DNA from 3 places in the Mesorhizobium sp. M8A.F.Ca.ET.181.01.1.1 genome. Region 3 is predicted to be linked to each of the others. Evidence: riboswitches for the same ligand, from Rfam matches in the RefSeq annotation. Region 3 holds a riboswitch; each other region holds the start of a gene.
The links. A riboswitch is a leader RNA that binds a small molecule or an ion and turns the genes downstream of it on or off. The one in region 3 is predicted to bind thiamine pyrophosphate.

Region 1 (4,234 bases), on a different contig from region 3:
TAATAGGCCGGGTCGGAGATGTTGTTTTCCAGCCGCGAGATCGACGCTGTCACGGCCTCGATCTTCTTGGGCAAGGAGTCCAGCGCGAACTTCTGCTTGAACGACAGTTTTTTGGCCGGCCCTTTTGCTACGGCAGGTTCTGCCTTGGTGGTCGGCGCGTCGCCGGCGTCGGCCTTGGCGCGCGCCTTGCGGTCGTCGAGCCGGGTGCCGCCGCGCTGCGCCAGCATGTCGGAATAGCCGCCGGCATATTCAATCCAGCGGCCACCACCGTCCGGCGCGATGACGCTGGTGACGGTGCGGTCGAGGAAATCGCGATCGTGGCTGACCAGGATGACGGTGCCGGCGAACCCGGCGACCAGTTCCTGCAGCAGTTCCAGCGTCTCCATGTCGAGATCGTTGGTCGGCTCATCAAGTACCAGCAGGTTCGCCGGGCGCGCCAGCACGCGCGCCAGGATCAGCCGCGCCCGCTCGCCGCCGGACAGCTCGCGCACCGGCGTGCGCGCCTGCTCCGGCTTGAACAGAAAATCCTTCATGTAGGAGACGACATGGCGCTGCTCGCCATTGATGACCAGGTTCTCGCCGCGCCCGTCGGTGAGATATTGCGCCAGCGTCTCCTGCGGGTCGACCGCCTCGCGCTTCTGGTCGAGCGTGGCGATCTCCAGATTCGTGCCGAGCCGTATCGAACCAGCGTCCGGCGCCAATTCGCCGGTCAGCATCTTCAGAAGCGTCGTCTTGCCGGCGCCGTTCGGTCCGACGAGGCCGACGCGGTCACCGCGCTGGATGCGGGTCGAGAACCCCTTGACGACGGTGAGGTCGCCAAAGCTCTTCTCTATGTTTTTCGCCTCGATCACCAGCTTGCCGGATTCGGCCGCGTCGCTGGCCACCATTGTCGCGGTGCCCTCGGCGCCGCGATGGCCGCGAAAGCGCTGGCGCATGGTCTGCAGTTCGCCGAGACGTCGCATGTTGCGCTTGCGCCGTGCCGTCACGCCGTAGCGCAGCCAGTGCTCCTCGCGCACGATCTGGCGGCCGAGCTTGTGCTGCTCGCGCTCTTCCTCCTCCAGCACGAGGTCGCGCCATTCCTCGAAATGGCCAAAGCCCTTGTCCAACCGGCGGGTCTGGCCACGGTCGAGCCAGACGGTGGCACGCGACACACGCTCGAGGAAGCGGCGGTCGTGCGAGATCACGATGAGCGCCGAGGAAGTCCGGACGAGTTCCTCTTCCAGCCATTCGATCACCGACAGATCAAGATGGTTAGTCGGCTCATCAAGAAGCAGGATGTCGGGCTCCGGCGCCATGACGCGGGCAAGGGCGGCGCGCCTGGCCTCGCCGCCGGACAGGTCTGCCGGCCGCTCCTCGCCTGACAGGCCGAGATGCTCCATCAGATAGCTGGCGCGGTAGGGATCGTCGGCCGGGCCGAGTCCGGCCTCGACATAGGCCCGCACATTGGCAAAGCCGTCCATGTCGGGCATCTGGGGCAGGTAACGCACCGTTGCCGAAGGCTGGCGGAACACCTCGCCGTCCTGCGGTTCGATCAGGCCGGCGGCGATCTTGAGCAGCGTCGACTTGCCGGACCCGTTGCGGCCGACCAGCGCGATCTTGTCGCCGGCCGACGCGGTCAGGGTGGCGCCATCGAGCAGCGGCGTGCCGCCAAAAGTCAGTCTTATCCCGTCGAGATTGAGAAGGGGCGGGGCCATGTCAGCTTTCGGGCAATGGATAGGGATGGGCAAGCAGCAGCGCGCGGCCGTGGCCGAGCGCGATGTCGAGGCGGCCCTTGACCTCGTTGGAAATGGTCAGCGACGATCCGAAAGCCACCTCGACCTTGTCGAGCGGCCATTTGGCGCCGGTGACGGTCAGGCCGGAGAGTTCGGAAAAGCCGAGAATAGAAAATAGCGTGCCGTCGGCATAATCGAAGCTGGCCCTGCCGTTGAGCAAGGGGACACCCTCCTGGGCGCCGCTGGTCAAAAGCACATCCGTTCCGGCCTCGGCCAGCCGCAGGCCAAGCGCCAGATGCAGAAAGGCGTGATCGGCGCGCTTGCCGCCGAAGGCGCCCGCCAGCACAAGGCGGGTCGCTCCACGCTCCAGTGCGGCCGCGATTGCCAGTTCGCCGTCGGTCTTGTCCTTTTCCGTCGGGAAGGTTTGCTGGGGCACGGCGGCGAGATGGGCGGGCAGATCGGCCGGAACCGAATCGAAATCACCGACCCACAATTCCGGCACGAGGCCCAGCATCCGCGCATGACCGATGCCGGCGTCGGCGGCGATCACGCGCGAGCCTTCGACCTGGCGGTCGAGCCGGGGCGTGCGGAGGAGATCGCCGCCAAGCAGGATGGTGAATGTGCTCATATCCCGTCGCCTTACCAGCCCGGCACGGGAAACGGAAGGCGGCAAACTCCCACTTGCGTGTCCCACCCGCCGGGCCTATGTGTCGAAACGCTCTAACGGGGTGCCGGACGCGAATTTCGCGGGCCGGCTGAGAGGCAGTCTCGCCAACCCGCTGAACCTGATCCGGTTTGTACCGGCGGAGGGATTAGACGTTTCGGACAGTCCGACGCCTCAATTCCTTTCAACGCAAACGAAGGAGGCGCCGATGCGCACGTTTTTATATTCTCTCATCGCAGCCACGGCGGTGACGCTGTCCGGGCCGGCCTTGGCCAAGGACAAGCTCACGGTCTACACCTATGAGAGCTTCACCGCCGACTGGGGTCCAGGCCCCGTGGTGAAGAAGGAATTCGAGGCCGAATGCGGCTGCGATGTCGAGTTCGTCTCGGTCGCCGACGGCGTGGCGCTGCTCAACCGCGTCAAGCTGGAAGGCGCTTCGACCAAGGCCGACATCGTGCTCGGCCTCGACACCAATCTCACCGCCGATGCCAAGGCCTCCGGCCTGTTCGCGCCGCATGGCGCGGTGAGCGATGTCAACGTGCCGGGCGGCTGGAGCGACGATACTTTTGTTCCCTTCGACTACGGCTATTTCGCCGTCGTCTACGATACGCAAAAGCTGAAGTCGCCGCCGAAAAGCTTGAAGGAGCTGGTCGAGGGCAGCGCCGACGACAAGATCGTCATCCAGGACCCGCGCACCTCGACGCCCGGTCTCGGCCTGCTGCTCTGGGTGAAGTCGGTCTATGGCGATAAGGCGCCGGAGGCCTGGGCCAAGCTCAAGACCAAGGTGCTGACCGTGACGCCGGGCTGGAGCGAGGCCTATGGCCTGTTCACCAAGGGCGAGGCGCCGATGGTGCTTTCCTACACCACCTCCCCGGCCTACCACATGGTCGCCGAGAACACCGAGCGTTACCAGGCGGCGTCTTTCGAAGAGGGCGAGTATCTGCAGATCGAGGTCGCCGGCATCACCACGACCGGAGCCAAGAACCCGCTGGCGGAAAAATTCATGGCCTTCATGACCGGACCGAAATTCCAGGACGCCATCCCCGAGACCAACTGGATGTTCCCGGCCGGCAAGACCGACAAGCCGCTCAACCCGGCCTTCGACAAACTGGTCAAGCCGACCAAGACCCTGCTGTTCAGTCCGGAGGAGGTCGCGGCCAACCGCAAGACCTGGGTGGATGAATGGCTGGCGGTGATGAGCAAGTAGTTGGCTGTATGATCCGAAGATGAATGCTTTACGGCGCCCCCCTCTGTCCTGCCGGACATCTCCCCCGCTTGGGGGGAGATTGGCTGTCATCGGCGATTTCGCCAATCGCCAACATTGCAGGAATGAGCTGGGCGCCGGAGCTGCTAATCTCCCCCCTCGTGGGGGAGATGTCCGGCAGGACAGAGGGGGGCGCGAAGGAACGCGACGCACGTTAAAGGCCTTTCGTGCAACCCGCGTCTGATCCCCGCATTACCGCCGGCAGCGTAGCGCTGGCGGCGATCGCGCTCTTGATCGGCGGCGCGTTTGCCGGGCTGCTTGTCGAAGGCGCACACGATCTCTCCGGCGCCTGGGTGGCCTTCGACCCTTATCTGTTGCGCGTCGTGCGCTTCACACTCTGGCAGGCGGCCCTGTCAACGCTGCTCTCCGTCGGGCCGGCCCTGTTCGTGGCGCGGGCGCTGTCGCGGCATCCACGGTTCTTCGGCCGCGCCTTCATTCTGCAGCTCTTCGCCGTGCCGTTGGCGCTGCCGGCGATCGTCGCGGCGCTCGGCATTCTGGCGCTTTATGGCCGTGCCGGCTATTTCGCCGGCCTGTTCAACTGGGTTGGCGGCCAGGGCTGGCCGGGCATCTACGGCCTCTCCGGCATTCTCGTCG
Region 2 (4,234 bases), on a different contig from region 3:
CAGTCCAGCGCGACAGTGACTTTTTGCGTTGCCGCGAAGGAGCGGCTCGATCCGGTGGCCAGCGGTACGCTAGCGGCAAGGGTGAGCAGCAGAGCCTGCCTGCGCGTCAAATCAGTCATGGTCATGTCCTTTGGTTGGCTGGAGGTTGAGCAGAATGTCGAGGATCTCGGCCTCGAGTGCCCCGGCCTGCCGTGTGGCGGCGCTGGTCGGATCGCGCGGGCGCGGCAGTGGCACCTGGATCTCGCGCACGACACGGGCAGGCCGGGCCGACAGCACATAGATGCGGTCTGACAGGAACACGGCTTCGCGCACGTCATGGGTGATCAGCAACGCCGTCCATCGATGGTGCCGCCACATCTGTTCGAGCCAGCGCTGCATGGCCGCGCGCGTCAGTGCATCGAGCGCGCCGAACGGCTCGTCGAGCAGCAACATGTCGCGTTCCTGCACGACAGTACGCAGCAGCGCCGCGCGCTGCCGCATGCCGCCTGAAAGCTGCGCCGGAAAATGCCGCTCGAAGCCGGCAAGCCCAAACTCGGCAAACAGCGGCGCGACACGCGTCCGCGCCGCCTTGCGGCCGAGGCCCTGCACCTCGAGCCCGAGCGTCGTGTTATCGAGGATGCGCCGCCACGGCATCAGCGCGTCCCGCTGCGGCATGAAGGCGAAATGCCTGCCATGATCGTCGAGCGGCGCGCCGTCGAAAAACATCTCACCCTCGCCATGCTCGGCGCCGGTCAGAAGCTGGAACAGCGTCGACTTGCCGGCACCCGAAGGCCCAAGGATCGAGACGAATTCGCCGGCATCCACGCGCAGCGAAATGTCGGCGAGCACTTCGAGCCCGCCAAAGGCCTTGCGCATATGCCGCAATTCGAGCCGGCTCATGCTTGCGGGCCTTTTCGGGCGGCTTGCCTGCCAGCGGCTCTTTCCCAAGGCATGGCAAGTCGTTGCAGCACCACCGTCAGCCCGAACAGGACGAGGGTAAGGGCGGCGCTGACGCCGACGGCGGCGAGCACCAGGTCGGGACGGAAATTGTTTTTGGCGTTGAGCATGTAGATGCCCAGCCCTTTGGCCGCGCCCGCATATTCGGCGAAGATGGCGCCGACGACGGCATAGGTGATGGAGATCCTGAGGCCAGCGAAGAAATAAGGCAGCGCCGAAGGCAACCGTGCCAGGATGAAGACCCGCCAGCGCCCTGCTCCCATGGCGCGCAGCATCTGCCCGATCTCGACCTCGGTAGCCTCGTAGCCCTGCACCAGGGCCACCAGCATCGGGAAGAAGGTGACCAGTGCCACCAGCATGATCTTGGGCGTCAGCCCGAAACCGAACCACAGCACCACCAATGGCGCGATGGCGACCAGCGGCAAGGTCTGGCTGACTATGAAGACAGGAAACAGCGCGCGCCGCAAAGGCTGGAAGAAGTCGACCAGCATCGACAGCGCGAAGGCGGCGCTGAGCGAGCAGGCAAAACCGATCAGCGTGGCGCGGATGGTGGGAATGGCGTTGTCGAGCAGCGCGTCACGATTGAGCATCGCCTGTTCGAAGACGCGCGAGGGTGCCGGCAGAACCGTCGGCTTGATGCCGGAATGGTTTGCGTAGAGTTCCCACGCCACGAGCACCAGGCCGATCGATATCACGGCCGGTGCCGCCTGGGCGAGGAAGCCCGCGAGTTGACGCGGGTTGAACGACGATGAAGCCACGAGAGGATGACCTTGACGGCGCGCGTCGGCGCGAACGGTTCAAACGGCAGTGGGACTGTTGGCCGAAACCGTGACGTCGAGGGTTACGTGGCCGGCGCCTGGTCCGAAGCGGCAGAAGGCTTCGTCGAGCGCCGAGAAGATCGCGCCGGCATCGCCGCGCAGCTTGGTGCAGAAATTCTTGGAGCGATCATAGACGCCAGACTGCTTCAGGAAATCGATGCAGCCATAGATCTCGTCCATATGGTCGTCCGTGCCCATCACATAGAGCGAGAACTGCGCCGCCGCTGGCTGCCCAGTGGCGGGCGCGCCGCGGACGGCGGAAATGGCGGCTTGCTTGCGCGGGCCGAGTGGCCCGGCAGGTCCGCCAAACGTGTCGGAGCGGCAGATCGGATCGTCCGGCTCACCTGGGCAACCACGCGAAATGGTCGCCGACAGCACGCAATGCTTACCGCTGCCAGACGCAGCCACGAAAAGGTCGCGCAGCGCCGGGAATAGCACCTCGGGGGGCCCGACCAGCAAGGTCGAGATGTCGTCGGTCTCGATCCTGAGCTTGTCGCGATACGAATCGAGCGCGCCAAGCGCGCCCAGGATGACGCCGACAAAATCGTCGGCCATGGGATATAGGGAAACCTGTGCGCCTGAAAACATCGCCCGCCTCGCTCCGCTGGTATTACCCAGATCAGCTTCTAGGGTCTGTGGGCTTGCCGCCCCCGTCTCAGCCCCGACCGTACGGAGCACCCCTGTGGATGGCGGCGTTAAAGCACCATTCGATCGGTTGGGGAAGCTGTTTTTTCAGCAAGCTGCGCCAAAGCATTGCGCCAGCGCAGGCACAACCGGGTGCCGGCGCCCGGGAATTTGGCTCGATCCGGGTGCAACCAACAGCCCGACCATCACGCCGGGCGACATGAATTCCAACGCGGACCAGAATTGCCCGACCAGCGCGCAGACGGATGCCAATGGCAGGGCGACCGCGCCGACCGTGGCCGACAAGAACTGCGGTAAGTAGTTTTCGCAGCAGGGAAAGCGCGGACGCAAGTTCCGCGCTTTCCATGCTCGTTGGTCTCACTATACGCCACGACCGGCTGGCGGTACCTCTGGCACCGATTCGCTGGCCACTTTGCCAAACACTCTTATTTCGGGGCACGGTTTTCCGGCTTTTGGCCGTGCGAATGCGGTGTGCATTTTCATCAGCCGTTTGAGCAGGCGGCCATAGGTGAGGTATCGAACTCGGCCATTGGCAAGATCGAACTCCACCCTCCCCCATCGCCTGACCGGACCTTTTCCAGTTGGCGGACCCAGTCGCGCGATCTGAAAGGCCAACCGAACTTCGCGGCCGGCAACGTCCAGATAGATACCGGGATTGCCGCCCAGGACGTGCCACAATCGGGCAACGTGCTCGATCGACATGTCGGATGAAATCGCCATGTGGTTCCGCTCAAGTCGCGCCCAGACGAAATCACCGGTTGGCTGCCGCGTCCCGGACACCAAATCCTTGCAATAGGCTGGCGCCACCTCGCGCACCAACGCGCGCATCGCGGTCGCCACGCTGTCGGCCACATCCCGCCGCGTTGCCCAGTGCTTCGCAGAACGGCACCTGTCCGAGGATGTCGCCGTCATCGAAATTGGCGGACATCTTGTGCAATGTCACGCCGCCATGGACGGCATGCTGGCCGTCCGCGACCAGGCGATGGAGAGGGTGCGGCCCCCGGTAGTTGGGCAGCAGCGCCGGATGAAAATTAAGCCCGCCCTTGGGAAAGAGGCCGAGCAGTTGTTGTGGGATCAAGGTCGGGAAAGCGTAGCAGATCAGTACATCCGCGGCGATGTCAGGCAATTGCCGGCCAAGCTCATCCCAGTCGTAAGGCCGGCCGAATTCGATCAACTTTACCGGCGTGTTGCCGAGATAGCGCCTGAGCAGAAGCTGGCGCCTCAGCCGGCGTCGAAAATTGCCAATGCTGAAGCCTCTGGATGGGCGCTGAAAGCCAGGCACGATGATCGCGCCAATACGGTTTCCCGCCTCGATCCAGCCGGAAAGCAGAGGCCCGGTGTAAGCAGAAACATCCAGGATGAAAACTGCATTGAGCTGCCGGGCGCCGGCCACAGGCTCGAAAGAAATCATCTTTTCAAATCCGGCGGGGCAAGACATCGCCCGGCAATCCGAGCACCGTCACGGACCCGTCCGGTCAGGACCAAAAGGCCGGCCGAGCCGTCAGCCTGGTTTGGGAGAAAGCGGTCCTGCCGCGGCGACACTTGAGAGCCTTTCCCGCTTCACCAACACAGGTTTTTCGTAGAGTTTCCTCATGCTCCCCCTGAAATCAATCAACCCGCGCAGTTGGTCAGCAGTGCCGCGGACTGTCAACCGCCGGGCGGGGCTGACAGCCGCTATTGATATGGCCTCGCGGCAATCGGCGGGCGCTTAAACCCACTGCCGCAAAGACTGATCCGCGAGCCTTATGAAACGGCCTTTTCACGAACCGGCAGTTTCCAACCTGGCCTGACGAAATGGCAGGTGTAGCCGTTCGGATACTTCTCCAGATAATCCT
Region 3 (4,234 bases):
TATCCCCCCTTCCAACGATCATGCTCGAGCCTCTGGTGCGGGCAGCTCTGCTCGAGGACCTTGGCAAGGCCGGTGATTTGACCACTGATGCCATCGTACCGAAGGACCATCATGCGACAACGGTGCTGACTGCGCGCGAGGCCGGAACTATAGCCGGTCTCGACCTGGCGATGCTCGCTTTCAGGTTGATCGACCAGGATGTCGAGATGACAGTGGAGCGAGCGGACGGCAGCAACATCGCGCAAGGTGAGACCATCGCATCGGTCAGCGGTCCGGCCCGGGCCATACTCACCGCGGAACGGACGGCGCTCAATTTTCTGTGCCATCTGAGCGGTATCGCCACCGCGACGGCATTGATCGTCGCGGCGGTCCGCGGCCACGGCGCAAGAATCGTCTGCACGCGCAAGACGACGCCTGGATTGCGAGCGGTCGAAAAATATGCCGTGCGCGCCGGTGGCGGCTCCAATCATCGTTTCGGTCTCGACGACGCCATCCTGATTAAGGACAACCACATCGCCATCGCTGGCGGAATTCGCATGGCAATCGAGCGCGCGCGATGCAGCGTCGGCCACCTAGTCAAGATCGAAGTCGAGGTCGATACGCTAGCCCAGTTAGAAGAGGCTATGGCCCTCGCCCCAGACGCCGTCCTGCTCGACAACATGTCTGTCGACGAATTGCGCCAAGCAGTGGCGATGGTTGCCGGCCAGGCGATTACCGAGGCGTCGGGCAGGATAACGCCGGCGACGGCTCCAGCCGTCTCCGCGACCGGTGTCGACCTGATCTCCATCGGCTGGTTGACCCACAGCGCGCCAATCCTCGATATCGGGCTCGACTCCGCGAAATTTGTCCGTCGGGCCTGACAATCGGCGGTCGACCGGACGCTTTTTCGACCCAGCCCGCCAAGTTCAAAGGTGCCTAGGTCGCCCAATGCAAGGGGAACAGGATGGAAATGCACGCAGCGATTTCGGAAAAACCATGCGTGAAGCTCAATCCTTCGACGGCCACCGGATGTGGACCGTGGAAGCTGCTCGGGCGCTGCATGACGCGCCTTTCAACGACCTGCTGTTTCAAGCGCAAACCGTTCACCGCCGGAATTTCGATCCCAACAGGCGGCGGCGGGCGCTGGTCTCAGCGGCGGCGCCCTCGTCGTCGGAATCTAGCGGGGTAACCCGGCCACCCAGAGGATGGCGGGACGATTCATCCATGATGATAGGAAACAGGACCATTGCGAAAACTAGTCGCTGGCAAGCTGCACGGCATCTACGTCACCGAAGCGAACCTCAACTACCATGGATCGATAACGCTGGACCCTGACCACTGCGAAGCAGCCGGGATCCTGCCGATGGAATTTGTGGAGATTTGGAACAAGAATTCCGGTGCGCGGATTTCGACCTATGTCATTTTCGGCGAGCGCGGCTCACGATGCTGCATCCTCAATGGTGCGGCTGCCCGCACCTGCCAGCCAGACGACCAGATCATTGTTTGCAACTCCATATACCTGGACGAAGCGAATATCACCTCGTTGAAGCCGCGGATCATCACCTTCGACCAGGACAATCACATACTCGATCGCCTGAGCTACTCCGTCGATCTTGACGCACATGGGCGTTACAGTTTCTCGATCCTTGACGAGGCGAATGAGCCTTTGGCCATTCCTGCGCTGGTCTCCGGCGCGTGACTTCCTCTCGAGATTTGCCCGTGCTTTGCGCGGGGTTTCATTAGTCGCCGATCACCGCCGCAGGTGGAAATGCGCTTGACAAAGCAGTGTCGGCTCGGTCAATTCGAAAACATTCACCAGGGGAGTCCCGGCAAGGGGCTGAGATACTGCTGGCTATCGCGGCGCAGTGACCCGTTGAACCTGATCCAGTTCATACTGGCGTAGGGACGGTGCAAGCGCTTTGCGGGAGTTTACGCCCGAAGACCTGTTTTCAAGCAGGTCGACCAAAGCGTCTTTTCATCCTTCCGGCACAGAACTGGGTCTCCAATGCATGAGCAAAGGAGCCTCAAGATGAATGCCCTAACCCCAGCCGTCTCAACGGGACCGCTGCCTGCCTCACGGAAAATCCACAAGCCCGGCGTCCTCCATCCGCACATCAAAGTGCCGATGCGCGAAATCTCCGTCCATCCGACAGCGGGCGAGCCGCCCATCACCGTCTACGATCCGTCCGGCCCCTATACCGACCAGACTGTCGAAACCAGCATCGAAAAGGGCCTCGCCCGGCCTCGCCACGAATGGATCACGGCGCGGGGCGATGTCGAAGCCTATGACGGCCGCCATGTGCGGCCGGAAGACAATGGCTTCGTCACGGGTGAGCGCCTGACGCCGGAATTTCCCATTCGCAACCGGCCGCTAAGGGCCAGGGCCGGCAAGGCGGTGACACAGCTTGCCTATGCGCGCGCCGGCATCATCACGCCCGAGATGGAGTTCGTCGCCATCCGCGAAAACCTCGGCCGGGAAATCGCCCGCGGCAAGCTGCAACGCGACGGTGAAAGCTTCGGCGCGGCTATTCCCGATTTCGTCACGCCGGAATTCGTACGCGACGAGGTGGCGCACGGGCGGGCGATCATTCCAGCCAACATCAACCACCCAGAGAGCGAACCGATGATCATCGGGCGCAATTTCCTCGTCAAGATCAACGCCAATATCGGCAATTCCGCTGTCACTTCCTCGATGGCCGAAGAGGTCGAAAAAATGGTCTGGGCGATCCGCTGGGGCGCCGATACGGTGATGGACCTGTCGACCGGCCGCAACATCCACAACATTCGCGACTGGATCCTGCGCAATTCACCGGTGCCGATCGGCACGGTGCCGCTTTACCAGGCGCTCGAGAAGGTCGGCGGCATCGCCGAGGACCTGACCTGGGAGGTGTACCGCGACACGCTGATCGAGCAGGCCGAACAAGGCGTCGACTATTTCACCATCCATGCCGGTGTGCGGCTGCATTACATCCCGCTGACCGTCGACCGGGTCACGGGCATCGTCTCGCGCGGTGGCTCGATCATGGCCAAATGGTGCCTGCACCATCACCGGGAAAGCTTCCTCTATGAGCATTTCGAGGAGATCTGCGACATCTGCCGCGCCTATGACGTATCCTTCTCGCTCGGCGACGGCCTTCGTCCGGGCTCGATCGCCGATGCCAATGATGCGGCGCAATTCGCCGAGCTGGAAACGCTCGGCGAATTGACGCAGATCGCCTGGGCCAAGGATTGCCAGGTGATGATCGAAGGTCCCGGCCATGTGCCGATGCACAAGATCAAGGAGAATATGGACAAGCAGCTCGCTGTCTGCGGCGAGGCGCCCTTCTATACGCTTGGACCACTGACGACCGACATTGCGCCGGGCTATGACCATATCACCTCAGGCATTGGTGCTGCCATGATCGGCTGGTTCGGCACCGCCATGCTCTGCTATGTCACGCCCAAGGAGCATCTCGGCCTTCCCGATCGCAACGACGTCAAGATTGGCGTGATCACCTACAAAATCGCCGCCCATGCCGCCGATCTGGCGAAGGGCCATCCGGCAGCGAAAGTCAGGGATGATGCCCTTTCCCGCGCGCGCTTCGAGTTCCGCTGGGAAGACCAGTTCAACCTGTCGCTCGACCCCGAAACCGCGCGGTCCTTCCACGACCAGACCTTGCCCAAGGAGGCGCACAAGCTGGCGCATTTCTGCTCGATGTGCGGGCCGAAATTCTGCTCCATGCGTATCTCCCACGACATCCGCGCCGAAGCCCAGAAGGAAGGCATGGCGGCGATGGCGGCGAAATACCGCGAGGGCGGCGATCTCTACATGCCGGCTGACGAGACCGGCGTAGCGCTCATGCCAGAGGCGCCGGAGCCATCATGAGGGTGTTGGTCAAAGGGGCCGGCGTCGCCGGCCTCACCGCCGCCTTCGAACTCGCCGCCCGCGGCGCGACGGTCACAGTCGCTGAGATCCGGCAGACCCTTGGCGGCAATGCCTCGTGGTTCGCCGGCGGCATGCTGGCGCCATGGTGCGAGCGTGAAAGCGCCGAGCAGCCGGTGCTGGATCTCGGACGCGTCGCCGCCGACTGGTGGGATGCGGCACTGCCGGATCAGGTGACACGGGCCGGAACACTGGTCGTGGCCATGCCGCGAGATGCCGGTGAGCTTGACCGGTTCGCCAGTCGCACGTGGGGGCATCGGCGTGTCGACGGAGATGAAATCGCGTTCCTGGAGCCCGACCTTGCCGGCCGCTTTCGCCGCGGGCTGCTGTTCC

Region 1: it holds a riboswitch for thiamine pyrophosphate, as region 3 does, so the genes downstream of both, thiB (thiamine ABC transporter substrate binding subunit) here and thiC (phosphomethylpyrimidine synthase ThiC) in region 3, are expected to answer to the same signal.
Region 2: it holds a riboswitch for thiamine pyrophosphate, as region 3 does, so the genes downstream of both, EN824_RS02620 (YkoF family thiamine/hydroxymethylpyrimidine-binding protein) here and thiC (phosphomethylpyrimidine synthase ThiC) in region 3, are expected to answer to the same signal.

Annotation. Positions count from the first base shown of each region.
Region 1 is NZ_SRTV01000005.1:371,640-375,873, forward strand. It holds gene EN824_RS20300 (ABC-F family ATP-binding cassette domain-containing protein) at 1-1,694, opposite strand, end outside; gene EN824_RS20305 (thiamine diphosphokinase) at 1,696-2,340, opposite strand; TPP riboswitch at 2,427-2,541, shown strand; gene thiB (thiamine ABC transporter substrate binding subunit) at 2,585-3,583, shown strand; gene thiP (thiamine/thiamine pyrophosphate ABC transporter permease) at 3,808-4,234, shown strand, end outside.
Region 2 is NZ_SRTV01000001.1:519,830-524,063, reverse strand. It holds gene EN824_RS02635 (ABC transporter substrate-binding protein) at 1-119, opposite strand, end outside; gene EN824_RS02630 (ABC transporter ATP-binding protein) at 112-879, opposite strand; gene EN824_RS02625 (ABC transporter permease) at 876-1,694, opposite strand; gene EN824_RS02620 (YkoF family thiamine/hydroxymethylpyrimidine-binding protein) at 1,734-2,342, opposite strand; TPP riboswitch at 2,333-2,446, opposite strand; gene EN824_RS02615 (hypothetical protein) at 2,437-2,700, shown strand; gene EN824_RS02610 (hypothetical protein) at 2,760-3,119, opposite strand; gene EN824_RS02605 (formyltransferase family protein) at 3,151-3,810, opposite strand; gene msrA (peptide-methionine (S)-S-oxide reductase MsrA) at 4,143-4,234, opposite strand, start outside.
Region 3 is NZ_SRTV01000010.1:4,916-9,149, forward strand. It holds gene nadC (carboxylating nicotinate-nucleotide diphosphorylase) at 1-860, shown strand, start outside; partial or broken gene EN824_RS36200 (biotin synthase) at 1,009-1,110, shown strand; gene panD (aspartate 1-decarboxylase) at 1,226-1,678, shown strand; TPP riboswitch at 1,787-1,903, shown strand; gene thiC (phosphomethylpyrimidine synthase ThiC) at 2,009-3,844, shown strand; gene thiO (glycine oxidase ThiO) at 3,841-4,234, shown strand, end outside.